DNA from 3 places in the Paenarthrobacter sp. NPDC058040 genome. Region 3 is predicted to be linked to each of the others. Evidence: predicted binding sites of a transcription regulator. Region 3 holds the regulator's gene; each other region holds the start of a gene.
The links. The regulator Rex, encoded in region 3, represses fermentation and respiration genes when NADH is low (regulators of the CRP and FNR family bind a similar motif). The targets are predictions, from matches to a motif close to CTTGTGAANNNNTTCACAAG.

Region 1: a site for Rex is predicted at 8,310-8,329, ahead of ACFVSJ_RS12310 (glyceraldehyde-3-phosphate dehydrogenase). Genes of this name have one in related genera too.
Region 2: a site for Rex is predicted at 5,961-5,980, ahead of ACFVSJ_RS03285 (queuosine precursor transporter). Genes of this name have one in related genera too.

What each region holds. Positions count from the first base shown of each region.
Region 1 is NZ_JBHVRN010000008.1:4,845-15,147, reverse strand. It holds gene ACFVSJ_RS12355 (single-stranded DNA-binding protein) at 1-544, shown strand, start outside; gene ACFVSJ_RS12350 (DNA alkylation repair protein) at 630-1,316, shown strand; gene mptB (polyprenol phosphomannose-dependent alpha 1,6 mannosyltransferase MptB) at 1,334-2,890, opposite strand; gene orn (oligoribonuclease) at 3,039-3,674, shown strand; tRNA gene ACFVSJ_RS12335 (tRNA-His) at 3,805-3,880, shown strand; gene def (peptide deformylase) at 4,014-4,586, shown strand; gene ACFVSJ_RS12325 (acyltransferase domain-containing protein) at 4,590-5,420, shown strand; gene ACFVSJ_RS12320 (HNH endonuclease family protein) at 5,405-6,205, opposite strand; gene ACFVSJ_RS12315 (hypothetical protein) at 6,322-6,531, opposite strand; gene ACFVSJ_RS12310 (glyceraldehyde-3-phosphate dehydrogenase) at 6,602-8,089, opposite strand; RNA gene rnpB (RNase P RNA component class A) at 8,353-8,745, opposite strand; gene ACFVSJ_RS12300 (YaaA family protein) at 8,803-9,567, shown strand; gene ACFVSJ_RS12295 (zinc ribbon domain-containing protein) at 9,564-10,301, opposite strand.
Region 2 is NZ_JBHVRN010000002.1:94,504-104,806, reverse strand. It holds gene ACFVSJ_RS03315 (ATP-binding protein) at 1-1,159, opposite strand, end outside; gene ACFVSJ_RS03310 (response regulator transcription factor) at 1,156-1,818, opposite strand; gene ACFVSJ_RS03305 (MFS transporter) at 2,027-3,409, opposite strand; gene ACFVSJ_RS03300 (methyltransferase family protein) at 3,728-4,273, shown strand; gene ACFVSJ_RS03295 (TIGR01777 family oxidoreductase) at 4,384-5,283, opposite strand; gene ACFVSJ_RS03290 (TetR/AcrR family transcriptional regulator) at 5,280-5,942, opposite strand; gene ACFVSJ_RS03285 (queuosine precursor transporter) at 6,229-6,945, shown strand; gene tgt (tRNA guanosine(34) transglycosylase Tgt) at 6,942-8,258, opposite strand; gene ACFVSJ_RS03275 (SRPBCC domain-containing protein) at 8,307-9,008, opposite strand; gene ACFVSJ_RS03270 (DUF6707 family protein) at 9,071-10,027, opposite strand; gene ACFVSJ_RS03265 (NUDIX hydrolase family protein) at 10,103-10,303, opposite strand, start outside.
Region 3 is NZ_JBHVRN010000010.1:31,819-42,121, reverse strand. It holds gene ccsB (c-type cytochrome biogenesis protein CcsB) at 1-937, opposite strand, end outside; gene ACFVSJ_RS15150 (cytochrome c biogenesis protein ResB) at 937-2,637, opposite strand; gene ACFVSJ_RS15145 (cytochrome c biogenesis CcdA family protein) at 2,637-3,392, opposite strand; gene ACFVSJ_RS15140 (TlpA family protein disulfide reductase) at 3,398-4,006, opposite strand; gene ACFVSJ_RS15135 (histidine phosphatase family protein) at 4,016-4,681, opposite strand; gene ACFVSJ_RS15130 (YceI family protein) at 4,896-5,447, shown strand; gene ACFVSJ_RS15125 (hypothetical protein) at 5,620-6,339, shown strand; gene ACFVSJ_RS15120 (hypothetical protein) at 6,602-7,387, shown strand; gene ACFVSJ_RS15115 (redox-sensing transcriptional repressor Rex) at 7,430-8,137, opposite strand; gene ACFVSJ_RS15110 (glutaredoxin family protein) at 8,214-8,468, opposite strand; gene ACFVSJ_RS15105 (HAD family hydrolase) at 8,563-9,378, shown strand; gene ACFVSJ_RS15100 (DUF559 domain-containing protein) at 9,531-10,303, shown strand, end outside.

The DNA.
Region 1 (10,303 bases), on a different contig from region 3:
CACTGCCCGCGGCACCTCCACGGCATCCTTCCGGCTGGGCACAACGGAACGCCGCTATGACCGTGCCAGCAGCACCTGGGTGGACGGGAACACCAATTGGTACACGGTGCAATCATTCCGGTACCTCGCCGGGCATGTGGGCTGCAGCATCAAAAAGGGCCAGCGGGTCATCGTGGTGGGGCGGCTGCGGCTCAGGCAATGGGAGCACGAGGGCAAGATCTACCACGTGGCCGAAGTCGATGCCGAGTCCGTGGGACATGACCTCATGTGGGGATCGGCGAACTTCACCCGCATGAACGGTGCGTCCTCGCCTGGCACGACGGCACCCGCGGGGTCGCAGGGGGACGCCACGGCGGCGGGGGCCAACGGTGCCGGGCTGGAAAGTGCAGGGCCTGACCCCGATGGCCCAGGATGGGAGCCGGTTGACGATGGCCGCGTGCCGCCCGGGGAACACAACACTTCCGATGACGAGGAAACGGGCGGAGAGCTGGACAACCTTGTGGTGGATACCGCCACTGGTGAGGTCATGAATGCCGCGGCCTGAAGCCAAACCTGGGAGCAGAGCTGACGGTGGCGGAGCAAGATTGTTTCCCCGGTGTTGCAGGGGGTTCCGGCCCTACAGTTGAGGCATGGACAACACCGATCTCCTTGAGGCCATCCGATCGACCCTGCGCTCAGCCGGTGACGCCGATCGTGCGCAGGGCGCCCAGGCTTACATGAAGTCGGACATGCCGTCGTTGGGTGTCCGGGTTCCGCAGGTACGGAAGATCGTCAATGAGGCCGCCAGGCAGTTCCCGTTGGCCACACCGGAACTCCTGCGCCAGGCTGCCTTGGATCTGTGGCGAAACGCTGCCGCCCGGGAAGAACGGTACGCGGCGATCGACCTGACCGGACTCCGCCTCGTCAAGGAGGACCTGGACATGCTGCCCGTCTACGAGGAAATCATCAGGACCGGGGCCTGGTGGGACCTGGTGGATGGTGTAGCCCACCGCATCGGCGCTCTGCTGTTGGCACACCCGGAAACCATGACGCCGCTGTTGCTGCGCTGGTCAAGCGATGCGGATATGTGGATACGAAGGGCCTCCATCACGGCCCAACTTGGTGCAAAGGCCAAGACGGACACTGCCTTGCTCGCCGCCGTCATCAAAGCCAACCTTGCGGACAAGGAGTTCTTCATCCGAAAGGCCATCGGTTGGGCATTGCGTGAGTTCAGCAAAACGGACCCCAACTGGGTGAGGGCTTTTGCCGCCGAGAATGCGCCCTCGCTCAGTCCGTTGTCCACGAGGGAAGCCCTGCGGCTGCTGCCCGCACGGTGAATCCCGGGAGCCCTTCCTCAGATGATCGGGCGCAATCCCGGCTCGTCACGCTTCCGGAACAGGCTCTTTGTCTTCGGATCAACGAAGATCAAATACACAGCGAAGAGCAAGGCAATAATCGCTGCGGCGTTCCGGGCCAGGGTCAGAGCCAGGCCAAGGTCTTCGCTCTGCAGGTATGGGAAAACATCCAACTGGTCTGAGATGGCGTAGACCATGAAGAAGGAGACCACGAAGTACACCGCCTTGACCTGCCAGTCGTTGCGGATCCCGGTCACTGCAAACAGCGGTATCAGCCATACGACATACCAGGACTGGATCATGGGTGCCAACAGCACGATCGCCGCGAATGCCAGGGTGAGCCGCCGCATGAGGCGGTCATATTCTCCGCGGAACACCAGCCAAGCCACCGCAGCAAGCATCAGCAGCTTTCCGGCGTCGTAAACCCATTTAGCCATACCCCACCCATCGAGCCCGAAGACATTGAAGATGGATGCGACAACCAGCCCGATCAGACCGATGGGGGCATACCAGATCCACACACTACCGGGTGCGGAGAGGCCCTTGATCCAACCGAATCCGTAGCCGTTGACAAGGCCCAAGGCGTACAGGATGCCCAAAGTCAGGGCCGCCGTCAGGAACCAGAAAAGGAACTTCCGTGGCCAGGAAGCTCCCTTGCCGGCCCACAGCAAACCAATGAAAGGGAGGAACACCACAGTTATCGGCTTGACCGAAATGGAGAGGGCCACCAGGACGATTCCCAGGACCACCCTGCGCGTTGCGCAGTAATACAAGCCGGCAAGGGCCAGGCCGATCATCAGGGCATCGTTGTGGACGCTGGCGATGAAGTTTGTCAGGAACAGCGGGTTTGCGGCAGTCAGCCACAGTGCCCTGTGGGGGTTCACCCCGTGGAGTTCAGCCAGTTTGGGAACGTAAATGATGCAGAGAATGACGCCCGCCACGGCAACCAGCCGGAACAGCATGATGCAGGCTTCCGGTTGGACGTTGGTGACCCAAACAACGAATTGTTCGATCCACAGGAACAGCTGCCCATACGGAACGGGGGCTTCGGTCCACATCTTGTCCGCGCCCAACTGGAAGTAGTTGGGCAGGGCCGAAATGCCATTTTCGTAGGGGTTGATTCCCTCCACCATGAGCCGGCCCTGGCCGATGTAGGCGTACACGTCCCTGCTGAAGAGCGGAACCGTGAACATCATGGGCAGGCCCCAGGCCACAACCGCTTTGAGGGTGGCCTTGCGGGCTTCCAAACCCCAAACCCTGACGCGCTGGCCCAATCTCAGCCACGCCCGGACCAGCAACATCCCGCCAATGGCCAGCAGGACGATCGAGAGCCCAACGCCAACGCCCTCGGTCCGCATCCAGATGAAGATCGGCAGCCGCCTCAATTCAGATACAGGCGCCAGCCAGCCGACTCCCAAGGAACCAAAGACCAGGAACATGGATCCAATGAATCCGGCGATGAGCGGAGAACGGGCGTTGTCCACCTCGGCTGCAGTGGCCCCTGCGGGCGCCGCAACTCTCCCGGCCTTCTGGGCGGTGGGTACGGGCACCGTCATGTGGTTTCATCCAATCGTTTGCCCTTTGATGTTTCGGGACGGAATGTCGAATCTCCGGGGTGGGTTGCGGCAGGTAGAAATGACACTGCCATGCCCAAAAATCGTACCATCGGAGCACTTGGAAGAAGCTGAACGATAGGCTAGGCGCGTGCCTATTACTAATGAACGCATCGTCTGGATTGACTGCGAAATGACCGGCCTGGACCTCGTCAACGATGCCCTGATCGAAGTTGCCGCCCTTGTGACCGACTCGGAGCTCAACATTCTTGGCGATGGCGTGGATGTGGTCATCAAGCCCGACGACGCAGCCCTTGAGCAGATGAACGATTTCGTCCGCGACATGCATACGCGCTCCAAGCTCCTCGACGAACTCCCCCACGGCAAGACCATGGCCGAAGCCGAAGCCCTGGTGCTGGAATACATCGAGAAATGGGTGCCGGACCCCCGCAAGGCACCCTTGGGTGGCAACTCCGTGGGAACAGACCGCATGTTCCTCGCGCGCGACATGCCCAATGTCATCGAACACCTTCATTACCGCGTGATCGACGTCAGCACCATCAAGGAACTGTCCCGCCGCTGGTTCCCGCGCGCCTATTTCCAAGCACCGGCGAAGCACGGCGGCCACCGGGCACTGGGCGACATCAAGGATTCCATCGACGAGCTCCGCTACTACCGCGAGGCTGTTTTTGTGCCTGCCCCCGGACCGGACACGGCCACCGCCCAACGCATCTCCAAGGAGACCACCGCCTCGGCAGAGACCCTCAAGGCTCCCGAAGAAGTGTGATCTGCGTCATTTTTCGGAGTTTTTTCGGGGAAACCGGCAAAAGTGGACTTTGAACCCCAAAACAGCAGGTAAGCTATTTGTCGTTGCCTTCACGGAAAGCCGGTCAAACGGTCAAACCAAGAGGCACATGGTGGGCGTAGCTCAGTTGGCAGAGCGCCTGGTTGTGGTCCAGGAGGTCGCGGGTTCAACCCCCGTCGCTCACCCCACCGGAATTGGCTGGAAAGCCGGTTTCCCCAAAGGCCGCACCGGTTATCCGGTGCGGCCTTTGTTTTGTTTGACCACCGGCGGTTCCTGACGAAGCCACCGCTGGCCACAGCGACTGACTAAGGGAGAACTGACATGACGGTCCTGCCAATCACCATCTGGGGCGAACCTGTCCTCCATCGCCGTGCCAGCGAGGTGGAAGTTTTTGACGACGAACTCCGCACCCTCATCTCGGATATGTTCGAAACCAATGATGCCGCCAACGGCGTCGGCCTCGCTGCTCCCCAGGTCGGAGTGGGTAAGCGCATCTTTGTCTACAAGTACGCCAATGATGACGACGCTCCGGACGAGGGCGTGCTGGTCAACCCTGTCCTGACCCTCTCCAAGGTTTCCGGGGCCTTGCCGGATCCCGAGGAGCACGTTGAAGGATGCTTGTCCTTTCCCGGCGAGCATTACCCACTCCAAAGGGCGGAGTGGGCTCGGGTCCAGGGATTCGATGGCGACGGGAATCCGATTGAGTTCGAGGCAACCGGCTGGTTCGCGCGGGTCATACAGCACGAGTTCGACCATCTGGACGGCAAGTTGTACGTCAACCGCCTTGTGGACCGCTATTCGAAGAAGGCCATGAAACAAGCGAAGAAGAACGGCTGGGGAGTCCCGGGGCTGACCTGGATGCCTGGCGTCGACCCCGACCCTTTCGGCCACTAGCGCATGACGCCGGCGGACCACGCACAGCTGTTCGAGCTCCTCGACATCACTGGCGAGGATACCCGCGACTGCGCGGAGCTGCTTGCCAGCAGTCCCGGCGCGGGCGTGCAGCAAGCCATCGACTCACTTCAGGCGAGGCTCGGCACCTTCCCCTCGAAGGCCATCGTTTCCAACGGACCCACTGAGTCCGACTGGATCACTGCGTTGCTCCGGTTCGCGCCCCTGGTCCATTCCTATCACCTTGGTTTGGGGATTACTCCGGAGGTGTCGGCCGCATCGCTTGCCGACACCGGGCTCCAACTGCGCATCAACCGGCGCGTCCATGGCCGGTTCGGCCTGGACACCTGGGGATGGCTGACCCTGCACATGGCCGGAAATCTCTTCCGGCTGGGCAGGTTGCAGTTTCACTTGATCCGTCCGGAGCGCCCCGGGGCCAGAGCCGGGCAAGATCCTTCCTGGGAGCTGGGTGTCCACATTCCCGAGGATGGGAGTCTCTCCCCTACCGCTGTTGACGCGAGTCTCAGGGATGCCAAACTGTTCTTCGCCGGGCATTTCCCCGACAAACCTGTGGCCACGGCCACGTGCGAGTCATGGATGCTCGATCCTTACTTGGTGGAGCACCTTCCGGACAGCAACATCGCGTCCTTCGCCCGGCGGTTCATCCTGGACCGCTGCTCGGACGCTCCCACCGATGCCGTCTACTTCACGTTCCGGCACCGTGGGCTCGAGAACCTGGACGGGCTGCCACGCAAAACCTCGCTGCAGAGAGTGGTCCTGGAGAGGATCGACGACGGCGGCACCTGGCAACTGGGGCATGGTCACCTGGCGCTGTAGATGGTCTGCTGATCCGGACAAGAGGCAAGAACGCGCTTCATGGCGTCTTTCTCTGCCTGGGTGACCCATAGCTTGTAGGCTGTTTTCACCGATATTTGCCGGGCCACATAATGGCAGCGGAAGTTCTTGTTGGGTGGCAGCCAGGTTGCGGCATCGCCCGCGCCCTTCTTGACGTTTTCGGGTCCGTCGGCGGTTATGAGGTTCAGCGGATCATTGGCCAGCATCTGGCGCTGCTGGACCGACAACTGCTTGGCACCCTTCTGCCAGGCGTCAGCCAGCGCAACAACATGGTCGATCTGCAGGACCGAGCTCGTGTCCTGGCCCCGGCGGAACGAAACCGACGCTCCCGTGTATGGCTCCTGGATTTGTCCGGACGCAACCTTGCATGCGGATCCTGCGGTGAATTCGACGCCGGCGAGATCCCTGCGAAGGATGTCGTTCCTCGTGTCGCATCCATTACGGTCAACGTCCAGCCAGGCCTGCCCGAAAGCCGTGCGGTCGTAGTCGTTCTTCGACGACCGGCCCTTCACTTCGAGGTGGTCCAAGGCCTCAGAGGCTTTTTGCGCCGGCACCGCGACAGCGGCCGGGAGAGGCTTCATCCACGCGGAATCAAAGACCGGCGCCTCGGTGGGCCCGGCAACCCACGGGCCCGCTACGTCGAATTGGCCTGCGGCGAAGAACCAGGACAGTCCACCCACCACGGTGGCCGCGAGCAAACCAAGGATGGTCCAGGCTTGCCGGGACCGGCGGCGGGCGCGCCTGTACGCAGGCCAGGTGGTACTCAAGGGGCTCCGTTCAGTCGGGGTGATCGTGCCCTTCGAGCGTAGGACAAGGCACCGACATCGAAGCCGCTATCCACAGTGTGCAGGAGAAGTCACCCTGTGGACGGTGGCGGGCTGGCCTATTGCTCCCGCATCACGCGTTGCAGGTCTTCTGCGGCTACTGCCAACAGACCCCGCAATTGTTCTACGCGTTCGTCTGTGACATCGCCTGCGGCATTGGCCGCGACGGCCTGGTCGAGCAGTTTTTGTGCTTGCTTATGGTTGGCCTTTGCCACGTCCAACGCGTGTTCCAGCGTGGTCTCGTGCTCCAACGTAGATTCATTTTCCATGACCCCATTGTGAGCAGGTTTCCCGGCTGATTCCAGTAACCCAGCCGGGAAACCCCGGTAACACTTTTGCCTAGGCGTTCGCTGCCTCAAGCACCGCGATGGGGGCAACGATGTCGCGGGCGGGGAACGACGGCGGGTTGACGCCGGCCATCTCCTCCATCACGCGGACAACCTGGCAGGAGTAGCCGAACTCGTTGTCGTACCAGACGTAGAGAACCAGGTTCTTGTCGTTGGAAATGGTGGCGAGCCCATCCACGATGCCCGCGCGGCGGGAGCCGACGAAGTCCGTGGAAACGACATCCGGCGAGTCGATGTAATCGATCTGCTTGCGCAACGGCGAGTGCAGGGACATTTCCCGAAGGTAGTCGTTGACTTCGTCGCGCGTGGTGCCGTTGGCGAGGTTGAGGTTGAGGATGGCCATGGACACGTCCGGCGTAGGGACGCGGATGGCGTTGCCGGTGAGCTTGCCCTGCAGCTCGGGCAGTGCCTTGGCAACGGCCTTCGCTGCACCGGTCTCGGTGATCACCATGTTGAGCGCTGCGGAGCGTCCGCGGCGGTCTCCCTTGTGGAAGTTGTCGATCAGGTTCTGGTCGTTGGTGAACGAGTGAACGGTTTCGACGTGGCCGTGGATGATGCCGAACTTGTCATTGATGGCCTTCAGCACGGGGGTGATGGCGTTGGTGGTGCAGGACGCGGCGGTGACGATCTTGTCCTCATCGGTGATGTCGCCCTGGTTGATGCCGTGCACGATGTTCTTGAGGTCGCCCTTGCCCGGAGCGGTCAGGAGCACGCGGGCCACACCCTTGCTCTGCAGGTGCTGTGACAGGCCGTCGGCGTCGCGCCAGCGGCCGGTGTTGTCCACCACAAGTGCATCCTTGATGCCGTATGCCGTGTAGTCAACGGTGGCGGGGTTGTCCGAGTAGATCACCTGGATCTGCACGCCGTTGGCCGTGATGGTGTTGGCTTCTTCGTCGACGCGGATGGTGCCTTCGAAGGAGCCGTGGACGGAGTCGCGGCGCAGCAGGCTTGCCCGCTTGACGAGGTCGTTCTCGGCGCCCTTGCGGACAACGATCGCGCGCAGGCGCAGCCCGTGGCCACCGCCCGCCTTTTCGATCAGGAGACGGGCCAGGAGGCGGCCGATCCGGCCAAAGCCATAAAGAACGACGTCGGTGCTGGTGCGGTCGTCAGCGCCGCGCTTGCCAACAACCTCGGCCAACTCTGCGCGTAGGAACTCGTCCAAGGAAACAGCGCCGTTCTCTGCACGGTACTTTTCGGTGAGGCGGGCGATGTCGATCGCGGCAGCGCCGAGCTCCAGCTCGGCCAGCGCGTTCAGCAGCGGTGCGGTCTCCTCGAGCAGCAGCTCGGTGTTGCTCATCCGGCGGGCGAAGCGGTGGGCCTTCAGGATGTTCATGGTGGACTTGTTGATCAGGCTCCGGCCGTGGATGCTGGTGACCACGTTGTTTTCCCGGTACAACCGGCCGATCACCGGAATCATGGCCTCGGCGAGGGCCTCCCGGCCCATCCACTTATCAAGACAAGAATCTGACGTCTGGCTCACAGAACTACCTTCCTTGGGTCAACCACATACGTCTTCGTATGCAGATGGCGTCGGCCGCCCGGAGTAGTCCTGCGGCACATGCGCTGAGGGCTTCGGTCCACCCACTGCGCCTTGAACGAGAGCAAAGAAAATCCGCCGGCTGCGAACGCAGACCCGGCGGCAGAACTTCTACGTTCAGTAACCATTCTAGGGCGGGATCACCGGGCATTGGCCGCCCGGATGCGTGAAATCACTCACACGCACGTTTTTCAGGGAGTCATAAATGGATGGGTTGACCGATACGCCGGGTTCTGTCATCCCCTGCCGTTGCCGGCAAGGGAGTGGCGGCCATCCATCTACGAACGCCGTTGCCGACGCCCTCCAGCAGCCTACCCGGACACTCGGGCGGGCAGCCCTCGAACGTGTCCTGTCTGGCCTTGCTCCGGGTGGGGTTTACCTAGCCTCCCCGGTCACCCAGGGAGCTGGTGGTCTCTTACACCGCCGTTTCACCCTTACCTGCGGACCAACCGATGCACGCACCGGCCAGCGCAGGCGGTCTGTTTTCTGTGGCACTTGCCTGCGGGTTACCCCGAGTGGGCGTTACCCACCACCCTGCCCTGTGGAGCCCGGACGTTCCTCGAGCCACTTTCGTGGCGCGCGACCGCCTGGTCAACCCATCCGCCGTACAGTCTACCGGCGTCCGAACCGCTCCCCGACACCGGTAATATCGACTGGTGCTGATTCTCCTTCCGCCTTCCGAAGGCAAGACTCCCGCTGCCAAAGGACCCTCCATCGACTGGGAGGGGCTGAGCTTTCCGGACTTGAACCCCTACCGTGCAAAGGTCCTCGAGGCCCTGGGAACGGTGAGCGCGCATGAAGACGCCCTCGCTTTGCTGGGCGTCGGCGCCTCGCTGCGGGACGACGTCGAACGCAACACGAGGCTGCACTCGGAACCTGCCGCACCAGCGCACCAGGTCTACTCGGGCGTCCTCTATGACGCCCTCGGCTACAACAGCCTGACTCCCACGCAGCGCCGCAAGGCGGCCGAATCGATCCTGGTGGTTTCCGCCCTGTGGGGCGCCATTGGATTTGGCGACCACGTGCCCGCCTACCGGCTGTCCATGGGAACCGCACTGCCCGACGTCGGACGCCTCGCCTCCTACTGGAAGCCGCAACTGGCCGCTGCCCTCGCCAAGCGCTCGGAAGGCGAGCTGCTGGTTGATTGCCGCTCCAGTACCTATGCGGCCGCCTGGGCGCCACCTGCTGCACAGACGGTTACCGTCAACGTGTTCAACGAGGCCAATGGCAAGCGCACGGTGGTAAGCCACTTCGCCAAGCACACCCGCGGCGAGCTCGCACGGCACCTGCTCACGAGGCGGGGGAAGGCCCCTGCCACGCCCGCCCAGTTGCTGAAGGCCGCCGCTGAGGTGTGGACGGGCGAGCTCGTCGAGGGCACGGCCCGCAAGCCGCACGCCCTCAACATCATCCTGACCGCTTAGTTCCACTCCGCCGAGCGGACCAGGATGCAACCGGAGTCGGGGCAGAAGACGATGTCGTCCTCGGCAGCCGCCCTGACCTCCGCGAGGTCGCCGGGGCTGAGCGTCATACCGGAACCTTCGGATTTTCCATGGAAAAGGCGGGCCGCGCCCACACCCCGCTTGGCAATGGTCTTGTCGTAGATAGCAACCATGTTTTGGTCCAGTGCCTGGGCAAATGCTGCCCTCTGGCCACGGACAACGGTTTCTTCCGCTGCAACCCCGGCGATGGCTTCGTCGAGTTCGGCCCTGATGCTGCCGAACGATCCCTGGATGTCGTCCACGATCGCTTGCTGGGCGGCCTGGCGTTCCCGGAGTGAGTCCAGGCGCTCCAGGATTTCCAGTTCCACGTCCTCCAGGTCCGAACGCCGTTTGTTCAGTGACGCGATGTCGTTCTGGAGCGCAACCAGGTCCTTGGAAAGCCCAGTGCCACTGTTGAGCCGGGCTTCGTCCCGCTCGATGCGGCTTACCACCTGCTCCACGTCGGTTTCCGAACGGCGGAGTTCAGCTTCGGCGTCATGGACGGCGAGCTTTGCAGCACCCAGTTCACCGTTTGCCACGTTGAGGGCATCCTGGAGATCGGTGATGCGGGGATCGGTTTCAAGCACCTTACGCTGGCCTGCCAACGATTTGAGCCTGGCGTCGAGTCCCTGCAGTTCAAGCAATTTGAGTTGTTCTGCCGGTGCTGCCTTCGCCACGC
Region 2 (10,303 bases), on a different contig from region 3:
GCTCGGTCGCCACGGTGATGTGGGAGCCCGGAGCGTACTTGATGGCGTTGGTGAGGAGCTCGCCCACCATGTGCGCGAGTTCGTCGGGGTGGCACACGATTGTGCTCGAGGGGCCGGGATCCTTGAGTATCAACCTGGCCCCAGCACTCGCGGCCGCTGGGGCTGCCCGATCCACTTCGCCCTGGAGGATGGGGAAGGGGTCAATGACAGCGTGGCGTTGGTGCTCCGCTTGGTCGGCACGGGCAGCCCCTTCGAAGGCGCGATGTTCCGCAGCGGCCAGCTTCAGCACGCCGTCGAGCATTTCCTCCACGCGCTCAAGTTCCGCAACGACGCCTGGTGCCGCCGCCTTTTCCGGCCCACTTTTGAGCTCGAGCTGCAGAAGATCGATCCGCAACCGCAGCGCTCCGACGGGGTTGCGGAGCTGGTGCGATGTATCGGCGATAAGCCGGCGCTGGGACTCCATGCTGTCGGTCACGGTGCCGGCCATGGCGGTGAAAGAACGGCTCAGCTCGCGTAATTCGGGTGGGCCGGCTTCGGGTAGCTGGCCCGTTTTGCCCGTGGCTTCCAGTTCATGGACAGCATTGCTCAGTCTGTGGACGGGGCGAAGAACCCATGCGGTGATGCGGGACGCGGCGAGCAAGAGTAGCGCGCCCAGCGCCAACGCTGCGATTCCGACGCCGAGCCAGCGCTCCCGGAGCTTCTGCCTGGCTGCGTCGAGATTGACCTCCATGACAACCTCGCCAAGTACTTGGCTGGCGGTGCCGAAGGATCTTGAGATGATGTCCCCACCTGATCCAAAGGCGCGGACGGGGTTGAGCGTGGTGTCGCTGAGGTTGAGGCTTGCGCGGTTCAGGGCGTCCCGTACTTCGGGTTGGTCGGGGACGAGATTGCCAGAGCGGATAGTTTGTTGTTGCAGCCGGATCAGAATTCCCTCACCGTAAAGCTCGGAATAGCGGTCCATTTCGCGCTGGAGCTGGGTGGTGTCGTTATCCTCCGCGGCATCGCTGGCCAGCTGCGCGAAGCGGTTGAGGGCAGCGACGCGATTGATTTGCAGTTCCTGGGTGAGTTCCCGGCTGGCCGATGTCAGGATCACGCTGGACACAGTCACCACGATGATCACCACCAACAGGCTCAGGATGCCTAGGACGCGGACTTTCACGGCTGCTCGACGCGATAGCCGACGCCGCGCACGTTGATGATGAAACCGGGCAGCTGAAGCTTGGACCTTAGACCGGTCAGGTGCACATCCAAGGAACGTGAGTGTGCCACGAAGGCGTCGCCCCAGAGTGAGTCCAGGATCTGTTCGCGCGTGACCACGGATCCGGCGTTCCTGGCCAGGAGGCTGAGGAGGTCGAACTCCGTTGCCGTGAGGGGGAGCTGGCGTTCACCGACGGCGGCCAGGCGGCGGTCGAGGTCGACTTCCAGTTCGCCGAGAACGATGCTGTGGGGAGTTTGCTGGCCAGCGCGGTTGATTCGACGGGTCACTGCCTCGATCCTGGCAAGCAGTTCCACGAGCTTCACGGGCTTGACCAGATAGTCGTCGGCGCCCGAACGCAATCCCAGGACCACGCTGCGCTCGTCATCCCTCGCGGTAAGGATCAGGATGGGGACGTGGGTGACCTGCCGGAGTTTCCTGAGGACGTCGAGGCCGTCCACATCGGGAAGGCCCAAGTCCAGGAGGATCACCTCGTGGTTCCTGTGGTCCAGGAGGGCGTCCTCGCCGCGGGACACCCTGGTGGGTTTGTGGCCGGCCGAAGCCACCGCGGCACCCAGGGCTGACGCCATGGCGTCGTCGTCCTCGACTATGAGCACGTGCACTGTGGGTCCTTCTGGCTCGGGTGTTGGCTACTAGAGCTTAACCGTGTGAGGCCCACTCTGCGTCCTTCGGGGTGACCAAAGGGCGCAAAGCGGGCCTCACAGAGGGGCTAGCCGGGGCACCCGGGTGCGGCAGCCGCCGTCGTGCGTTCCCCCCAACGCTCTCTCACGTTTCGGCACCTTCAGGGCAACGCTCTCTCACAAGAGGGGTTCAGGCGTCGACGAGATCCTTCTTGTCGTCTCCGCGGCCTTCCCAGGCGTGGCCCTGCTCAGTGTCCAGGTGTGTGGCCTTCTTGTTCTTCAGCGCGAAGATGTAGACCAGCAGCGAGATGAAGATGGCCGCCGTGACGTAGGTGAAGAACAGGTCCTCCTGGCCGGACTTCTGCAGCGCCGCGCCGATCAGCGGAACCGTGCCGCCGAAGAGCGAGTTGGCGATCGCGTAACCCAACCCAACACCCAGGGCGCGGATCGATGCGGGGAACAGCTCGGCCTTGACCAACGCGTTGATCGATGTGTAGCCGCCCACCATGAGCAGGCCACCCATCATCAGCAGGAACGCCATGAGCGGATCCTTGGTGCCGCCGAGCATGGACAGCAGCGGCCACGTAAAGAGAACGCCCGTGACGCCAAACCAGATCAACAACGGTTTGCGGCCGATCTTGTCTGAGATCAAGCCATACACCGGCTGGAGGAGCATGAAGATGAACAGTGCCCAGAAGTTGATCACCGAGGTGTCCGTCTTGGCGATGCCGGAGGTATCGTTCATGAACTTCAGGATGAAGTTGGTGTACGTGTAGAACGCCACCGTGCCACCGAGCGTGATGCCGATGCAGATGAGCAATGGCTTCCAGTGCTTCGTGAAAAGCAGCTTCATGGTTCCCGGCTGCGCTTCGCCTTCCACCTTGATGTGGGCCGCGCGGATCTGGTCAGCCGAAACGGTTTCTTCCATGGAGCGGCGCAGCCAGAGCACCACCAATGCAGCGACCCCGCCAATCGCGAACGGGATACGCCAGCCCCACTCGGTGAGGGCTTCTTTGGTCATGGTGTTCTGCAGGATCACGAGGACGAGGAGAGCCAACATCTGGCCACCTACCAACGTCACGTACTGGAAGCTCGAGAAGAAGCCGCGGCGCTTGGCCGTCGCCGCCTCAGACATGTACGTCGCGCTGGTTCCGTACTCGCCACCCACGGAGAAGCCCTGGACCACGCGGATGAACACCAACAGGATCAACGCCCACAGGCCAATGACATCCTGCGTTGGGAGGATCGCGATGCCGAACGAACCTGCGGACATCATGGTCACGCTCAACGTCAGCGCGGCCTTGCGGCCCTTGCGGTCGGCGTAGCGGCCGAAGAACCAGCTGCCGATCGGCCGCATGAGGAACGACGTAGAGAAGACGGCCATTGCTTCGAGGCCGGCCTGAAGATCGTCCGAGGAGTTGAAAAAGTGCGACTGGAAGTACGCCGCGAACACGGTGTACACGTAGAGGTCGAACCACTCCACGAGGTTGCCGGCGGAGCCCTTGAGGATATTGCTCACGGCTTTCCGTGTTTGGGCCGCCTCGCTGAGGGGCGCAGCTTGTTGGGTGCTCATCAATGAACCTTCCTGGCGGCTGCGCACGTGGCAGCCGTGTCTTTCATGAGTTCGTTCTGTCCATGAAGCTCGTGCTCATGGCGTCCTTGCGCATGGCTCTTCGTCGACTAAGAAAGGCCCTCTTGGGGGTGAAGAGGACGTATTCCAAACTAGGGGTGATGCACGGCACAGCCAACGCGGGAGGGGATTTCCTAACACTTCCTTAGGTTTCCCCCCGCCGGACGCTCTCTCACCAAATCGCCCTTTCCTGCCGACGCTCTCTCACTCCCGGTGAGCAAGACCGTGGCCTTCGGGCGAGGCCGGGAATAGTGTCAAGGAATGGGCGAAGTTCGGCGGGTGGTTCTCATCCTGAAACAGGAAGTCGGCAGGATACCTCTGCCGCCAGGGCAAGTGGTAGGGCTGGTGCTGGATGGGGTTCTCGGGCGATTCTTCAGCACCCCGGTTCCGCCCGCTCAAAGCCTGCGCAGGATCACCGGGGCAGGCCTGATCCTAGCTGGCACGGGAATGACGGCTTGGGCTGTGGTGGAACGTCGACGCCACACTGTGGGCAGCTTCGCCCTGGGCCACCCCGAGGAACTGGTAACCAGCGGCCCCTATGCGCTCAGTCGTCATCCGATGTACCTGGGCTGGTGGATGATCCATGCGGGAGTAGCTGTCTTCAGGGGTTCATCGTGGGCCCTGGGGACCCTGCCGGCCGGTGGAACATCTTGGCGCTCTATGGGAAGAGAAGATGCTCCAGCAGGAGTTTGGCCAGCCCTATGTCGAATACGCGAGGATTGTGCCGCGTTATGTCGGAATCCCACGGCGCCACGAACCTTGAGGTGGACGGCGAGAGAGGGTTTGGTTGGAAGGGCTGTTTGGTGAGAGAGCGATCGGTTGAAGGTGTCGTTATGTGAGAGAGCGTCACTGGTTGAGGCGGACGAGCCGCCAGACCGACAGTCGGCCGATTCCTGCCGCGTCGTCTTGGCTTCGGCTCACCGTGCACTCCCGATCGCGCTGAGGGCTTCGGCCAGCGCAGGGTACCGAAACGTGAAACCGGCATCCAGCAGTTTCCGTGGCTCCACCCATCGGCTCTTCAGGACCAGCTCGGTCTCGGTGCGGATCAGGACCGCGCCCATCTCCAACAGCCACGCTGGCGTCGGCATCCCGAACGGCACACCCAGGCTTCGACGGACCCGGGACATGAGCTCGCGATTGCTCACGGGGAATGGCGAGGCGGCGTTAATCGGGCCAGCCAGCTCGGGCCGGTCGTGGACGAACAGGACCGAGCGGAACAAGTCCTCCACATGAATCCAGCTGAACTTTTGCGTGCCTGGGCCCATGTGCCCGCCCAGACCGAGCCTCGCCAGGTGACGGAAGGGACCCATCACTCCGCCGCGGTCGCCCAGCACGATGGCGATTCGGAGAGGAATCTTCCGGGTACGAGGCGTTGAAGCCAGGGCAAGCTCCTCCTCCCATGCCCGCGCCACGGAGACCGAGAATCCGCTGCCGAGTTGGCCGGACTCTTCCGACTGTGCACCATCGTCAGCGTGCCGGTAGATGGTGCCCGTACTCGCGTTGATCCATGTCCTGGGTGGTGCAGCGCAACGGGACAGAGCAAGCCCCAACGACCGCGTCGTCTGCACCCTCGATTCAAGGATCTCCCGCCGGTTCCGCTCGTTGTAACGGCAATTCACGGTCCGTCCGGCGAGGTTCACCAGCAGTTCGGCACCGTCAAGCGCCTTGGTGATGCCTCCGTCGTCGTTCCATTGGGCGTCCGCCGAGCCGTGCCGCCCAACCGTGCGAACGTGCCAGCCCTCGGACGCGAACCGCCGCTGGAAGTAGCGCCCGATGAAGCCCGAAGCGCCCGCGATCACCACCGTCCGCGGCGTCACGAGCCGGCCTTGACGCTGCGCACCAAGCCAAGGGCGTCGTCGAAAACCTTGCCTACGCCGGGAAGCTTGGCGAGTGAGAGGCCTCGGGCAACAAGTGGCGCCGCGCCGTCGATGAGTTTGCGCGTGCGGCGTTGACCCTCGGACTTGTCGTAAACCCAGAACAGCGCGATTCCCATGTACGCCAGCCACAACAGCTCGGGAAGGTCGCCGCGGAGCTTCTTCGCAACTGCCGGAGAGGAGCCGTCGACGGCGGTGCGGAAGATCGCGAGGGAAGCGTCGCGGGCGGCGGTGGACGCCTCCCCGAACGGGTTGACGGGCGACGACGGCCGGATCGCCGTCGCGATGAAGTCGGACCCGAACTGGTGGTACGGGGTCATGACATCGATGCCGGTGTGCAGCACAGCCTTCAGGCGGCCCGAGAAGTCGGAAACATTGGTGAGTGCTGTTGCCGCAACGGCTGCGTGCTCGATCTGCACCTGGATGTAAAGCTCCTGGACCAGCTCATCCTTAGAGGCGAAGTAGTAGTAGGCGTTCCCCACTGAGACGCCGGCTTCCTGCGCTATAGCGCGCATGGTTGTTTTCTCGAAGCCAATCTCGCGGAACATCTTCAGTGCGACGTCCGCGACGAGTTGCCTGGTCTGTTCGCTCTTTGCGGCCATGGTCTGTTCCCCGGGTAGTTTTTGAACGTGTTCAAGAGTGAGTGTGACACAGTTTCTGAACGTGTTCAAATTCTCCGGAAGGCGTGGTTTGCTGAGAGAGCGTCCGGATGGAAGGCGTGGTTTGGTGAGAGAGGATCGGCTGGAAGGGGTGGTTTGGTGAGAGAGCGTCGGGGGAGTGGGAGAATGTACTCGGTGCCGGGCAGGATGCCCCCACCAACCACAGTGCTAATACAGCGGGGCGGCCTTAGGAACAACGCCTGCGCGAACCACTACGAACGGATGACCCATGCCCTCGCCCTCAGGCTCCAGCACCTTGAGCAAGCCCGCACCCCGCTTTGCCTCGATCGGTTCCCCCTACTTCGGCATCATGCTCGCGGTCATGGCCGTTGTGCTGATCCTGTCCAACATCGGCGCTTCCAAGGGCGTGGTGCTCGGCCCGATCATCACGGACGGCGGGTTCTTCCTCTTCCCGCTGGCCTACATCCTGGGCGACGTCATGAGCGAGGTCTATGGCTTCAAGGTTGCCCGCAAGGCGATCATCACCTCGTTCGCCCTGTCTGTGTTCGCGTCGCTGTGCTACTGGGTGATCATCATCCTCCCCGGCTTCAACGACGATTACGGAACCGCCAAGCAGGCGGCGATCGAAGGCGCGCTTGGACCCGTGCCGCAGATCGTCCTGGCATCCCTGCTCGCGTTCCTGGCGGGCCAGACCATCAACTCGTGGATCCTGGTGAAGATGAAGGAACGCACCGGCGAAAAGACCCTGTGGGCACGACTCATGGGTTCCTCTGTGGTGGGCGAGTTCGTGGACACCCTGATTTTCTGCAGCATCGCCGCATCCGTGATCGGCATCTCGGACGTTGGCTCGTTCGTCAATTACGTCCTGGTGGGCTTCGTGTACAAGACGGCCGTGGAGTTCCTCTTCGTGCCGATCACCGTGCTGGTGGTGGGCTGGATCAAGAAGCGTGAACCGAGCTACGGAGCCGTCGCAGCCCAAGCCTAGGAGTAGTACCGGCCCAGCGTCTCGGCCTTGAACTCGAAGAAATCCCCGGATTCGATGGCCAGACGGGCATCGTCCACCATCTTCACCACGAAGCGCTCGTTGTGGATGGAGATCAGCGTGGCCGAGAGCATCTCCTTGGCCTTGTACAGGTGGTGGATGTAGGCCCGGGAGTAGTTCTCGCAGGCGTAGCAGTCGCAGCCTTCCTGCAGGGGCCCGAAGTCCTTTTTGTAGCGGGCCCCGGAGAGGTTGAAACGGCCGGACGGTGTGTAGAACGCGGAGTTCCGGGCCACGCGGGTGGGGGAGACGCAGTCGAAGGTGTCGGCACCGTTCTCGATGGCTGTGAAGATGTCGTCCGGCTCGGAGATGCCCAGCAGGTGGCGGGGCTTGTCTTCGGGGAGTTCCTCGTTGCACCAGCGCACAATGGTGCCGAGGTTCTCCTTCTCCAGCGCGCCACCGATTCCGTACCCGTCGAAGGGCATCGCTCCGAGATCGCGGCAAGCCTTGCGCCGGAGGTCCTCGTACTGGGCACCTTGGATGACGCCGAACAACGCTTGATAGGGCTTATCCACACGCGAAGAAGTCAAAGCAAAGTGCTCGTCCAGGCAGCGCAGGGCCCACAGCCGCGTCCGCTCCAGCGATTCTTCCTGGTACGCCCGCGAGTTCTGCAGGGTGGTGAGCTCGTCGAAAGCGAACATGATGTCCGCCCCGATCTGGTGCTGGACCTGCATGGAGATCTCGGGGGAGAAGCGGTGCCTGTCCCCGTTGAGGTGGGACTTGAACCAAACGCCGTCGTCATCGATGTGCGCCAGGCGCTCCTTGCCCGGAGCGACGGCGTCGTCCGGTCCGGAGGTGTCGACGTTCTTCATGTCGATGACCTTCTTGAATCCGGAGCCCAGGCTCATCACCTGGAACCCGCCGGAGTCCGTGAAAGTCGGCCCGGACCAGTTCATGAACGCGCCGAGCCCACCCGCGGCGTCGAGGATTTCCGGCCCCGGCTGCAGGTAGAGGTGGTAGGCGTTGGCCAGCACGGCCTGCGCACCGAGGTCAGCCACTGACTCGGGAAGGACGGCCTTGACGGTGGCTTTGGTTCCGACGGCGATGAACGCGGGCGTCTGGATGGTTCCGTGCGGCGTGGTGATAGTGCCGGTACGGCCCAAAAACTCGCCCCCGTTCGCCTCCACAAGCGAGGACGACGGCGTCGACGTTTCCGTCAGGCGCCGGCCCACCTGGAACCCGAACTCGGATTGCCGTGCGGAAAGCCCGGCAGGAGGGGACGACGGAGCAGACGAAGGCGGAGAAACGGAAGCTGGCACGCTACCAAGTGTGCCAGCTTTACCGCGGGTAACCTGCCCAGTGGGCTTCTAGGAACCCGAATCCTTCCACTTGTCCCATGAAGACCGAATGTCCGCCAGCGTGTGGGCCCCCAAATCGTAGGTCGAGGCGATAACCATGGCACCGCCGTCGGGCCTTTTGTCCGGGATCGCCAGTTGCTCGGCAACGATCAGCAGCCCGTCGCCGTGCTCGGCGTAGCCGTGGACCGTCACGCCTACTTGGTGCCGGCTCTTGAACCAGACCTTCCCGGAAATAGCCTCGCCTGTGGACAGTGTCAGCGAGTACTCGTCGCCAACCGGCGGGAGGTCGCCCAGTCCGAGCTTCTCGATCGCCGAGCCGCCACCGGAAACGGAAACAAAATGCGTCCGACGCTTGCCGTGCGGGTGGCGTTCAAGGGTGAAACGCAGCTGGTTCAGGAAAGTGAGCCAGCCCTGCGTGATGTCCTCGTCCCATTCCGCCCACTCGGAGTCGTGGTCCAGCGCGGCCCTGGTGACCTTGACTTCCGTGCCGCCGGAAACGGGGTGCAGCTCGAACTCATCGCCGCCACGAACGGTCAGGCTGGTGTGATCGGGACCTTCAACAACGCTCGGATCGAAATAGATTTGTTTGATTTCGTCGGTCAATTCGTCGGTTTCCCAGCCATGCCATTGGGCCACCAGCGACGGTTCGCGCAGCATTGTCCAAACTTGCTGCGCGTCAGCATTAATCACAACGCTCAGATTGTTCGTCATGGCCCCGAATCTACCGCCGTTTGGGTGCCCACAACAGGCCTTGAACTTCCGGCAGCAGAGGACTAGGCGCGGACTGCTTCGAGTTCGTTCGCGATCCGTCGGCCCAGCTCATCTTCGGCAATGGTCTTGGAACCACCGTGGGCCCGGAGGAACATCAGGGCCTCAAGCCGCAGGAACCGCCACTCACGCTCGGCGTCGCGGTTGCCGTTGTCCACGGCGCGGAAGATTTCCTTGTCGTACAGGTTGGGTTCGTTGAGCGCACGCTGGCGCACCCGGGCGTTGATCAGGGCCTTGAAGGGGTCATCTTCCTGCGACTCGGGCGCGCGGAGCAGTTTCTCGTAGACGGCGGCGCGTTCCGCCTGCCCGGCTTCGCGGCAGATGAAACTGGACAGTGCCAGCGCCCGCTCGATCGAGGCCCAGCGGTCCAGGTTGCCGTCGAAGGGGAGCACGTTCAACAGGTCGGCGACCTCGAGGGAATGGTCCGGGTCGCGCAGCACGATGCATAGGTCGAAGGCGAGGTCGCTCAAGTCCCGGAGGCAGCTGCCGGACTTGGTGTTGATGCCCTTTGCGAGGCGCTCTGCCAAGACCTGCACGCCGTTCTTGCCTTTGTGGTCTGCAGCCGCCTTGCGCACTACCGCTTCGGGCGTCCCCTTGGGTTCGGGAATCAGTGCAAGTTCTTCGGCGCTGGGACCGGTGGCAGCGGGTGGCGCCTCCGGACGGGGAGGCACGACGACGGCGGGTTGCGCGGGAGCATCGGCGTCGGCTTCCGCGGTGGTGCTGGCTGAACCGCGCGGAACTCCGTCCCCCACAGGAACACTGGACCCTACAGCGATCCTCACCGAACCGGCGTCGTGCGTTGCCACCAGCAGCAGCGCCGGAACGCCGTAATCGTCGTTCTGGACCTCAACGGAGGCGATTTCCTCGGCCGGCCCGTCGCCGGGAAGGTACACGAAGTCCCCGGGCTGCAGGTCCCCAGCCTGCTTTTCGCGGTATTGCTGTGAGGCTGGGCTGTGAGTCATCGGAAGTCCTTTGGTTCTCTTGCGGTCCGCCGTCCAGTCTACAAAAGCGGACCGCCCCAAGCCCGCGGACCCGCTCTAGACGACGATGCCGGAATAGGCCAGCGCCTGGCGGACGAGGTTCCCGCGGCCGCCTTCGAATTCCTGTTGGACGCCTTCGCTGAGCACTTCCTGCGGTGTCATCCAGGTGAGTTCCAGCGCGTCCTGGCGGGGTTCGCACTCACCGGTGACCGGGATGATGAACACGAGCGATACCGCGTGTTGGCGGTCATCGGTGAA
Region 3 (10,303 bases):
CCCGGGCATGGAGGTAGCCCGCGTAGACAACCCAGATCACGAACGTCCAGACTTCCTTCGGGTCCCAGCCCCAGAAACGTCCCCACGCCTTCTCGGCCCAGATGGCACCGAACATGAGAGTGAACGTCCAGCCCACGAAGGCCACCGTATTGATGCGGTAGGACAGGTTTTCCAGGCTCAGCGCGTTGGGTACCACACGCATGAAGGCGAGGTTGTCCGCGCCGTCCGCGGCAAGTTTCTTCTCGCGGTACGACTGCAGCAACTGCAACGCGGACATGGCGAACGTCAGGGTGAACAGCGCCGAGGACAACACGGCGATGGAGACGTGGATGATCAGCCAGTAGCTCTGCAGCGCCGGCACCAGGTGGCCAACGGGAGTCCAGAAGGCCACGGAGGCCGCAACCAGCATGATGATGGCCAGGCCGATCACGAACGTCCCGAGGAAGCGCAGGTCGCGACGGATGAGGGCGATCAGGAAAACAGCCACGGCCACGAAGGCGCCAGTGGTGAGGAACTCGTACATGTTGCCCCACGGCACGCGGCCTGCCCCGAGCGCACGCGTCACGACGCCTGCCGCATGGATCAGCACGCCGAGGATGGTCAGGGCCACCGCGACGCGGGCGGGTGCACGGCGTTCGCCGCCGTACTTCATGTCGCCTGCCGCCGTGGCTTCGGAAACGGTAGTGCCCGACGTCGGACGCTCGCCACGGTCCGCCGGTCCGGCGGCGTCCGAGGCACCCAGGCCAACCCGGCCGGCGGCGACTGCCACCTTCCCGGCCGTCGCGCTGGCGGCGGCCTTCAAGTCGACGGCCCGGAGCGTCTTGCTGCTCTTCGCCAGGTCCCACGCGAACGCGATGAACGCCACGGTGTACGTGCCGGCGGCCAGCAGCATGAACAGCTCGCTGTACTGGCCCAGGGTTTCGTTGATAGCGGGCATTACTGGTCCTTCAGGGTTGGGGAAGAGACGGAGTGGGAAGATTCGGTGGTGTCGGCCACCCGCCATTCCCGGGCGAAGAGTTCGCGCAACGCTGCGGCTTCACCGGCAAGGCGGTGGTCTTCGCCTCGTGCCAGCAGGCCGTATTCCACCATGGTCCGGCCGTCCTGGTGGGTTCCGGTGCGGACCCAGACGCGGCGCCGTCCGATGTACAGGGACATGACCAGGCCGCCGACGGCAAGCAAGCCGAAAATCAGCGCGTACAACTGGCCCGGATTGTGGTGGATGTCCACACCTACGTACTTCTTGACGCTGTCAAAGGTGATGCTGCCCTTGCCTTCGGGCAGGGTGGCCGTCTGGCCCAGCGCCAGGACGATGCCGCCGGCGTCGAGTTTCCGGCCGTTCAGCTGGGTCAGGTCCTTCACGTCCAGCTCAAAAACGTTCTGGGGCGTGCCCTTGTCCAGGCCCAGGTCACCGTAGTAGGAGTCCAGGTTCAGCTGCGGGTTGGCCAAGGCAGGGTCGGCACTGAACGAGATCCCCTGGTCTGTCTCGAAGGCCGTGGGCAGGAAGAAGCCGTTGAAACCAAGCTGGTCCGGCTTGCCGTCCGGAACCTTGATGACCACCGACGAGTAGTAGTTGGCACCCTGGACCTTCGCGGTTACCGGGCCTTGGAAGGCGATGTTGCCGTCGCCGTCCCGGACAGTGACCACGGGCGCATAGCCATTGCCCGTGAGGTAGAGGCTGGTTCCGCCCAAGGAAATGGGATCGTTGACCTTGAGCGTTTCCTTCTGTTCGGCGGCGTCCGGGTTCTCCTTGGTGGTGACGTCGGCCGTGTAGTCGATCGGCTGGCCGGCCTTGTTGGGCGACTCCCTGTCGAAGGTGGCCTGGAACTTGTCCAACCGGACGGAATAGGGCTGCAGCCAAGCGCTTTGGAAGTTGGTTCCCGGCGAGAACTGGTCGTAGCCCACCAAGGTGTTCACGAACGTTTCGCCCTCCACCAGGATCCGCTGGCCGCTGTAGCCGAACAGGCCACCGATGGCCACGGAGACCAGTACGCCGATCAACGAGGTGTGGAACACGAGGTTCCCCACTTCCTTCATGAAGCCACGCTCGGCACCCACGCTCGGCAGGGCGCCGTCCGCGTCCCGTACGTCAACGCGGTAGCCGCGCTTCTTGAGCAGCCCGGCGGCATCGGTGATGGCTTTCGACGCCGGGATCCCGGCGTCGGCGGGCAGCACCAGGGTGCCGTACTCCGGCAGCCGGGACAGGCGCTTGGGCGTGCGCGGCGGCTGGGACTTCATGGCCTTGTAGTGCGCGATGGCGCGCGGCGTCACGCAGCCGATCAGCGAGATGAACAGCAGAAGATAGATGGCCGAGAACCACGCCGACGAGTAGACGTCGAACATCTGCAGGGCATCAAGGAACGGCCCGAACGTGGGGTTGTTCTTGATCCAGTCCGTGACAGTAACCGGGTTCGCCGGACGCTGCGGAAACAGCGAACCGGGAACTGCCGCAATGGCGAGCAGGAGCAGCAGGAACAGCGCGGTCCGCATGCTGGTGAGCTGCGTCCAGGCCCAGCGGAGCATGCCCAGGATGCCAAGCGTGGGCAGCGCGGCATCGGACTTGGCCTTCTTCAGCTTGTCCTCGCCGGGGTTGGCGCCCGAACCAGGCGATTTCTTCTTGGATTTCACGGACTCGCTCATCAGATCGGCAACTTCACATCGGTTTGGAACCAGTACTGCAACTCAGTCACCCAGTGGCCCCACACGCCGGTGGCCATCAGGATGCCGAGCAGAATCAAAATGCCGCCGCCAATCCGCTGGATCGCCAGGCGGTGCGTGCGGAAGAAGGACATCACTCCCATGCCCCGGCGGACGGCCAGGGCAATCAGCAGGAACGGAACTCCCAGGCCCAGGCTGTAGACGAACGCCAGCAGCGCGCCCTTTGCCGCCGATGATCCCCCGGACATGCTCAGGAGTTGCACTGCGGAATACGTTGGCCCAATGCACGGTGCCCAGCCCAGCCCGAACGTCAGCCCCAGGAGAGGGGCGCCCCACAGCCCGGCGGGGGGTTTGGCGTGGATCTTCGCGTCGCGTTGGAACCATGCGAACCCGCCCATGAAGACGATGCCCATGATGATCACCAGGACGCCCAGCAATTGCGTGATCCAGGCGTTCTGCGGCCCGGTGAGCAGCGTGCCCAGCTGGCCGAAAGCCCCGCCCAGCAGGACGAAGATCACCGAGAATCCGAGGACGAACAGGCCAATGCCCACCAGCATGCGCCCACGCCGCTGCTTTTGGAGGTCCACGCCGCTCAGTCCGGTGACGTAGCCAAGGTAACCGGGCACCAGCGGCAGGACGCACGGGGAGAGGAAGGACACAAGCCCCGCCAACAAGGCCACTGGCACGGCCAGGAGCAATGATCCGTTGAGGATGGTCTCGGCAAAGGGACTGTTCATGGTTGTTACTCGGCCACTGCGGACGTGATGAGGGCCTTCAAGGTGCTCTTTTCGATCTCGCCCAGCACGCGGGAGGCAACCTTGCCGTCCTTGTCCAGCACAAGGGTGGTGGGCACTGCGTTTGGCGGAACGATGCCGGACACTGACAGCAGTACGGCGCCGTCCTTGTCATTGAAGCTCGGGTACGTGAGGTTGAAAGTCTTGTCGAAGGCTTCGGCGGTCGCCTTTTCGTCGCGAAGGTTGACACCGAAGAACTGCACGCCCTGGTCCTTGAACTCCTGATGGAGGGCCTCCAACTGCGGAGCTTCAACACGGCAAGGGGCACAGGCGGCGAACCAGAAGTTCAGGACCGTCACCTTTCCCTTGAGGACGTCCGGAGTTACAGCGGTTCCGTCGAACAAGGTGCCCTTGAGTGCCACCGGTGCGCTGCGATCGGCCTTCGCGAACTCGGTCACCGATCCGTCGCCCGCGACGTAGTTCTTGTTGTCGCCTTTACGGGCTTGGTCAGCGAGGGAATCCGGCTGGGCGCAGGCCGAGAGTCCCATGGTGAGTCCGGCCAGCAGGACCCCGCCGGCGGTGATTGCGCCTCGACGCGAGATGTTCTTCTTATCCATGGTTCGCTTTCATGCTCCCGGCGTGCTGGCGGCACCGGGCAGGAGTACGGCGGCCGGTTCGCTGTAGTCGACGCGGGTAACCTTGCCATCGTCGTCGAAAACCAGTGAGGTGAGGGACGCCAAAGTGCACTCACGCTTTCGCGGATCGTGCGCCAGGCTGCGGCCTTCCGCTGACAGCCGGGTGGCCCAAATGGGCAACTGGTGGCTGACGAGGATGGCTTCCGCTCCGTCGCCGCCGAGCTCGATGGCTTTGAGACGGGCGTCCTGGACTGCGGCGATGACGCGGGCAGCCTGCTCCTTGTAGGGCTCGCCCCAGGAAGGCCGCAGTGGATTGCGGAAGTAGTACCAGTGTTTGGGTTTCAGGAACTCGCTGCGCGTAGGATGCAGGCCCTCGAAGTGGTTCTCGGCTTCGATAATGCGGGGATCCGTGGTGATTTCCAGTCCCATCGCCTCAGCCGTTGGTTGGGCTGTTTCCTGGGCACGCGTCAGCGGCGATGCCACCAGGTGGACAATCCTGGCGCCCTGCTCGGCGCGCACCACAAAGTGCTCGGCCAGCATGCGGGCCATCTCCCGGCCCCGCTCGGAGAGGTGGAATTCAGGCAGCCGGCCATACAGGACGCCATCGGGGTTATGGACCTCGCCATGGCGAAGCAGATGGACAGTTGCTTGGGGCATGTTTACCAGTTTCTCAAAGATGCGGGGCGATCTGAAATCTTCTACCGCTAGTAGAACTCAAAGTTTTCCCAAAATGTTCCGGCAAGTTGGAATAAAAGATGCATATGCATGTTTATACTAGTCACGAAGCTCGGTTGACGCTTCAAGTAAAGAGCTTGTCCAGTCGACCGGGTAAGCCCAACGATCCACCCCTACCCATAGGAGCAACACCATGATGACCCTTCCCGCCAACGTCACCACCGGCACCTGGACCCTCGACGCTTCCCACAGCGAGATCGGCTTCACCGTCCGCCACGCCGGCATCAGCAAGGTCCGCGGCCAGTTCAAGGACGCATCCGCCACCCTGGAAGTCGGCGAAACGCTGACGGATTCCAAGGTCACCGCCACCATCCAGACTGCCAGCTTCGATTCCGGCGACGTCAACCGCGACGGCCACGTCAAGGGCGAGGACTTCTTCGACGTGGAGAAGTTCCCGGAAATCACCTTCGTTTCCCGCCACGTCAAGGCCAACGGTGACAGCTTCGACCTCGTGGGCGATCTCACCATCAAGGGAGTCACCAAGGAAGTTGCCATCGAGACCGAATTCAACGGTGTGGCAGTGGACCCGTTCGGCAACACCCGTGCAGGCGTCTCCGGTGAAACCACCATCAGCCGCAAGGAGTTCGGCCTTACCTGGAACGCCGTCCTGGAAGCCGGCGGCGTCCTGGTCAGCGACAAGGTAGTGATCAACCTCGAACTCGCCTTCATCGCACCGGCTGCTGCCTAGTTTTTTCGCTGCTGCCCGACGGACGGCGCCCCTGCCCACCATCACGGTGCGGGGGCGCCGTTTCGCATCACCCGAAGCCACCCGTCCATTGTTCGGAAAACACCCCGTATTTGGCTGCCTGTTGGCCCCAAATTTCCTATGCAACCTTCAACCCGCGGTCTACAGTGATGCCATGAGTAACCCAGACGAAGCACCACAGCCTCAGCAGCCCGGCTCCGAGCCACAGCAGCCCGGCAATGTTCCTCCTGCGGGTTACCAGCCTCCGCAGGGCTACCAACCACCCCAGGGCTACCAGCCGCCGTCGCAGCCGGGCCAGTACCAGCAGCCAGGCCAGTACCAGCAGCCGCAATACCAGCAGCCAGTCCCCGGCCAGCCTGGGCAAGGCCAGCAGGGTGGTTTCCACTTCGAAATGCCCACCGACGGACCCCGCAACTTCAACGACGTCCTTCCCCAAGGCGGATTCTCCGGCATCTTCAAGGTCCAGGGGCTGCCCATCGAACTGAAGGTGTCCTACTTCATCTGGGTGATCTCCGGACTCCTCGGCTTGCTCTTCGGCTTGATTGGGCTCTTCGCCATCGTCGCGGCCTTCGCCTTCATTCCCGGGTTGGCGGCAGTCGCGCTGATCCTGCTCATCATCACCCTCGCCGTCGCCGCGGCCCAGGTTGTGCTGGCAATGAAGATGAAGGAAGGCAAGGAGTGGGCACGCCTGGCCCTCACGGTGCTTGCAGCCGTGTCACTGCTGCTCGCCATCTTCGGCTCCATCAACATGGGCGGTCCCAGCGCAGGCCTTGGCAGCAACTGGTTCGGCTTCACCGTCAGCCTGGTGGCCGTAGTCCTCATGTGGCTCCCGAACTCGCAGCTCTGGTTCAAGGCCGTCAAGGGCACCGCCTGACGCAAAACGCAAGTATCGCCGTCGTGCATTGCCACGGCGCCGCAGAAGGCCGCGGACGTCCCCCGGGACCCGCGGCCTTCATCATGCAGGCGTACGGGCATGTACGCCTGCATGATGATTTCTCCAATCACGGGAAATTCCTGCGTGTGATCCCCCATACCGCCGGGAGGCTGGGGGTACGGTGGACTCAGAACCACGCTGGGGGCACTTTGTCTTGTTGGTCCCAGCAGCCGTGCAGCAGTCGAACAAGCAAAGGAATGCCATGAGCAACCCTCCCTACCCGCCGTCAAACCCGGGCGACTCCACTCCGGAGCAGCAGGGGTCCCAGCCTTCGGCACCGCAATACGGCCAGCAGTCCGAACCCAACGCTCCGCAGTACGGCCAGCCGTCCGCGCCACAGTACGGGCAGCAGTCGCAACCCAACGCTCCCCAGTACGGGCAGCAGTCCGCGCCGCAGTATGGGCAGCAGGCCCCTCAGTTCGGACAACAGACCACACCGTATGGCCAGCAGCAGGGCTCCCCCTACGGCCAGGCCGCCCCGCAGTATGGCCAGGACACCAATTGGCCAAGCCAGCAGCCGGGCCCCAGCACTGTTCCGCAATTGGTCAACGTCTCGTTCTGGATGATCCTCGCAGCTGGCGTCCTGACGTTGGTCGGGATCCCGCTGACCATCGCTTTGCTCAACTCCAGCGAGGGCCAGGAGATGATCGAGCAGGCCCTGCAGCAACAGGGATCGCAGGGCGCGGGAATTTCCGTGAGCAGCATTGTGGGCGTCGCAGTTACGTCCGTCGTGATTATTTCCCTCATCATGGCCGGGCTTTACGCCTTGGTTGCCTTCAAGGTTCGCCAAGGCAAGAACTGGGCAAGGATCCTGGGAACCGTCCTGGCCGCGATCTCGCTCCTGGGCTTGACGCAGATCGGGCTCGGCACCATCACCATCTTGCTGGGAGTAGCGGCGATCGTCCTGCTGTACCTGCCGGCATCGGCACCGTACTTCCGCAAGCAGCAGGCCTTCGGCAACCCGTACCAGAACCCGTACGGCCGCTGAACCGCGGAAGGAACTGATCAGCGGGCGTGGACCCGGCGAAGGCTAAACGGCCTGGCCCGGCGTCTGCGCCCGTTGCGCGTGATAGGCAAGGATCTGCAACTCGGTGGCCATGTCCACCTTGCGAAGGTTGACGTGCGGGGGCACCTGCAGGAGTACCGGAGCGAAGCTGAGGATGCTGCGGATGCCGGCCCCGATCACACGGTCGCAGACTTCCTGGGCAACGGTTGCGGGCAGGGCCAGCACCACCATATTGGTGTGCGTGCGCTCCAATACACGTTCAAGTTCGGCCGAGTCGCTGACGCGGAGCCAGCCAACCTCGTTGCCGATCACCATGGGGTCGGCGTCGAAAATCGCCACGACGTCGAAGCCCCTGGACTCGAAGCCGCCGTACCGGGCCAGCGCTTTGCCAAGGTTACCGGCGCCGACGATTGCCACTTTCCAGTCGTGCGTCAGCCCCAAGGCGGCCGCAATGTGGCGGCTCAAGTACTGGACCTCGTAGCCGACGCCCCGGGTTCCGTATGATCCGACGTAGGAAAGGTCCTTGCGCAGCGTTGATGAACTGACGCCCGAGGCCTCGGCCAGCGCATCCGAGGAAACCCGTTCCACGCCCTCGGCCAAGAGGGAGTTGAGCGCACGCAAATAGAGGGTCATCCGGGCCACAGCCGCGGGCGGGATCTGCTTGGCGGCAGGTTCGTTGTCCCCGGTTGTTGCTTCCGGTGACGGTTCCAGCGCAGTCACGGTTTTCTCCATTGCGTCGCTTGTTGTTCCACTCTATGGCCCTTGACCGGGCTCAACAAAAAGGCATTGCGTTCCGCGTGCGGTGGCCTTAACCGTCCAAAGCCTTCTTCAAAATACGCGTGAGGCGCTGCTCATCGATAGTCCAGAAGTCGCGCTGTACGCCGTCCACCAAGAGCACGGGAATCTCCTCGGCGTACCGCTCGCGGAGGGCCGCGTCGTCGTCGATCGATGTTTCGCTCCACTGCACGCCCAAGCCTGAGGTGACGCGCTCGACGGCGGCACGCGCCGCGGTGCACAGGTGGCAGTCAGCTTTGGTGAGGAGGACGACGTCGGGAAGAGGCATGTCTCAACGTTACCGGCTGCACGGGCAGCGCCCATGCGGTGTCCGTCCGTGACGTGCGAAGCGCGAGACACCTGCGATTGACTAGACTCAAGGCATGCCCGACGAGAAGAACGCCGCTGTGCTCGCAGACGCCAAAGTGCCGCAGCACACCGGCGAAGCTGCTTTCTTCGACGTCGACAACACCCTGATGAAGGGCGCGAGCCTCTTCCACGTGGCGCGCAAAATGTACGAACGCAAGGCCTTCACGCTGTCCCAGGCCGCGGGCTTCGCGTGGAAGCAGTTCAAGTTCGTCATGCGTGGCGAGAACATGGAGGATGTCCACGCGGTCCGCGACTCCGCGCTGACCCTGGCCGCGGGTATTTCCGTCGACGACATCAAAGCCCTCGGCGAAGAGGTCTACGACGAAATGATCGAGTCGCGGATCTGGCCGGGCACCAAGGCTTTGGCCGAACAACACCTGCGCGTTGGCCGCAAAGTGTGGCTTGTTACGGCAACGCCCATCGAGGTGGCCACCGTCATCTCCACACGGCTTGGTTTGACCGGTGCGTTGGGAACCGTGGGCGAGATTGAGGACGGCATGTACACGGGCAGGCTCGTCGGCGACATCCTGCACGGCCCGGCCAAGGCAGTGGCCGTCCAACTCGTGGCAGATCGCGAGGGCCTGGACCTCGACCATTGCTGGGCGTACAGCGATTCCGCGAACGATATCCCCTTGCTCACGCTGGTTGGCCACCCTGTGGTCATCAACCCCGATGCCCGCCTGCGGAAGCACGCGCGTGAGAACAACTGGCCGGTGTATGACTTCCGCTCAGGCCGCCGCGCTGCAACCTTGGGCCTCAAGGCTGCCACCGTTGGCGGAGCCATCTACGGCCTGTGGCGCGGATTCAGTCGCTTCCGCACCCCCCGCTAACGGACGCTCTCCCACCAAACCACCCCTTCCCGCGAACCCTCTCCCACCAAACACCCCCTTCCCGCGAACCCTCGCTCACCGTTGCGAGTCCGGCGCTGGCAGCCTGTGGATAACTTCTGCACCCGAGGGCCTTCCTGGGCAACAATGCCCATATGCAAAAACCGCTGCCCGTACCTGCCTTGTTGGCTTCTGCTCCGTTTACGCTCGAAGATGCCAGGGCTGCGGGCCTGGAACATGGGCAGCTCAATAGGCGAATCGCTATCGAGAGTGTCAGCAAGGGAATCTACCGTCCGGCAGGCTGGGACTTCGATCTCGCGGAAGCTGCCCGGTCGCTCTCAGCCGCGAGTCCTGGCGCATGGATCTCTCATGTGACGGCCGCCCGGCTCCACGGCCTATTCCTTCCTCCGTGGCTTGCCGACTCGAATGAACTGCACCTCAGCAAGCCAAGGAAACTCCCCTCGGCACGGCGACGCGGCATCATCGGACACACGGTGGTGGTCGACGACTCCGAAATCGAGTTCACCCAAGGTATGTGGATGAGCACCCGCTCCAGGACGTGGCTGGACTTGGCACGCCGCCTGCCGCTACCGGATCTGGTCTGCGTCGGTGACCAGCTCATTCGAATACCGCGACCAGAGTTTGAAGGACGCGAAACGCCGTTCACTTCAATTGATGCACTGCGGAAGATGCTGGACCGGCACAAGAACCTCCAAGGCGTTGTCCGGGCCCGCGAAGCCCTTGATTTGATGCGAGTCGGCGCCGACTCGGCGCCAGAGTCGATGCTGCGTCTGGCCCTGTTCGACGCTGGGCTTCCCGAACCCGAGCTGCAGATCCGGCTCCGGGTTGACGATCCGTTCTCTCCATCCGCGGACCTCGGCTTTCGCGCGCGGCGCTTGGCAATTCAGTACGACGGCGGACATCACCT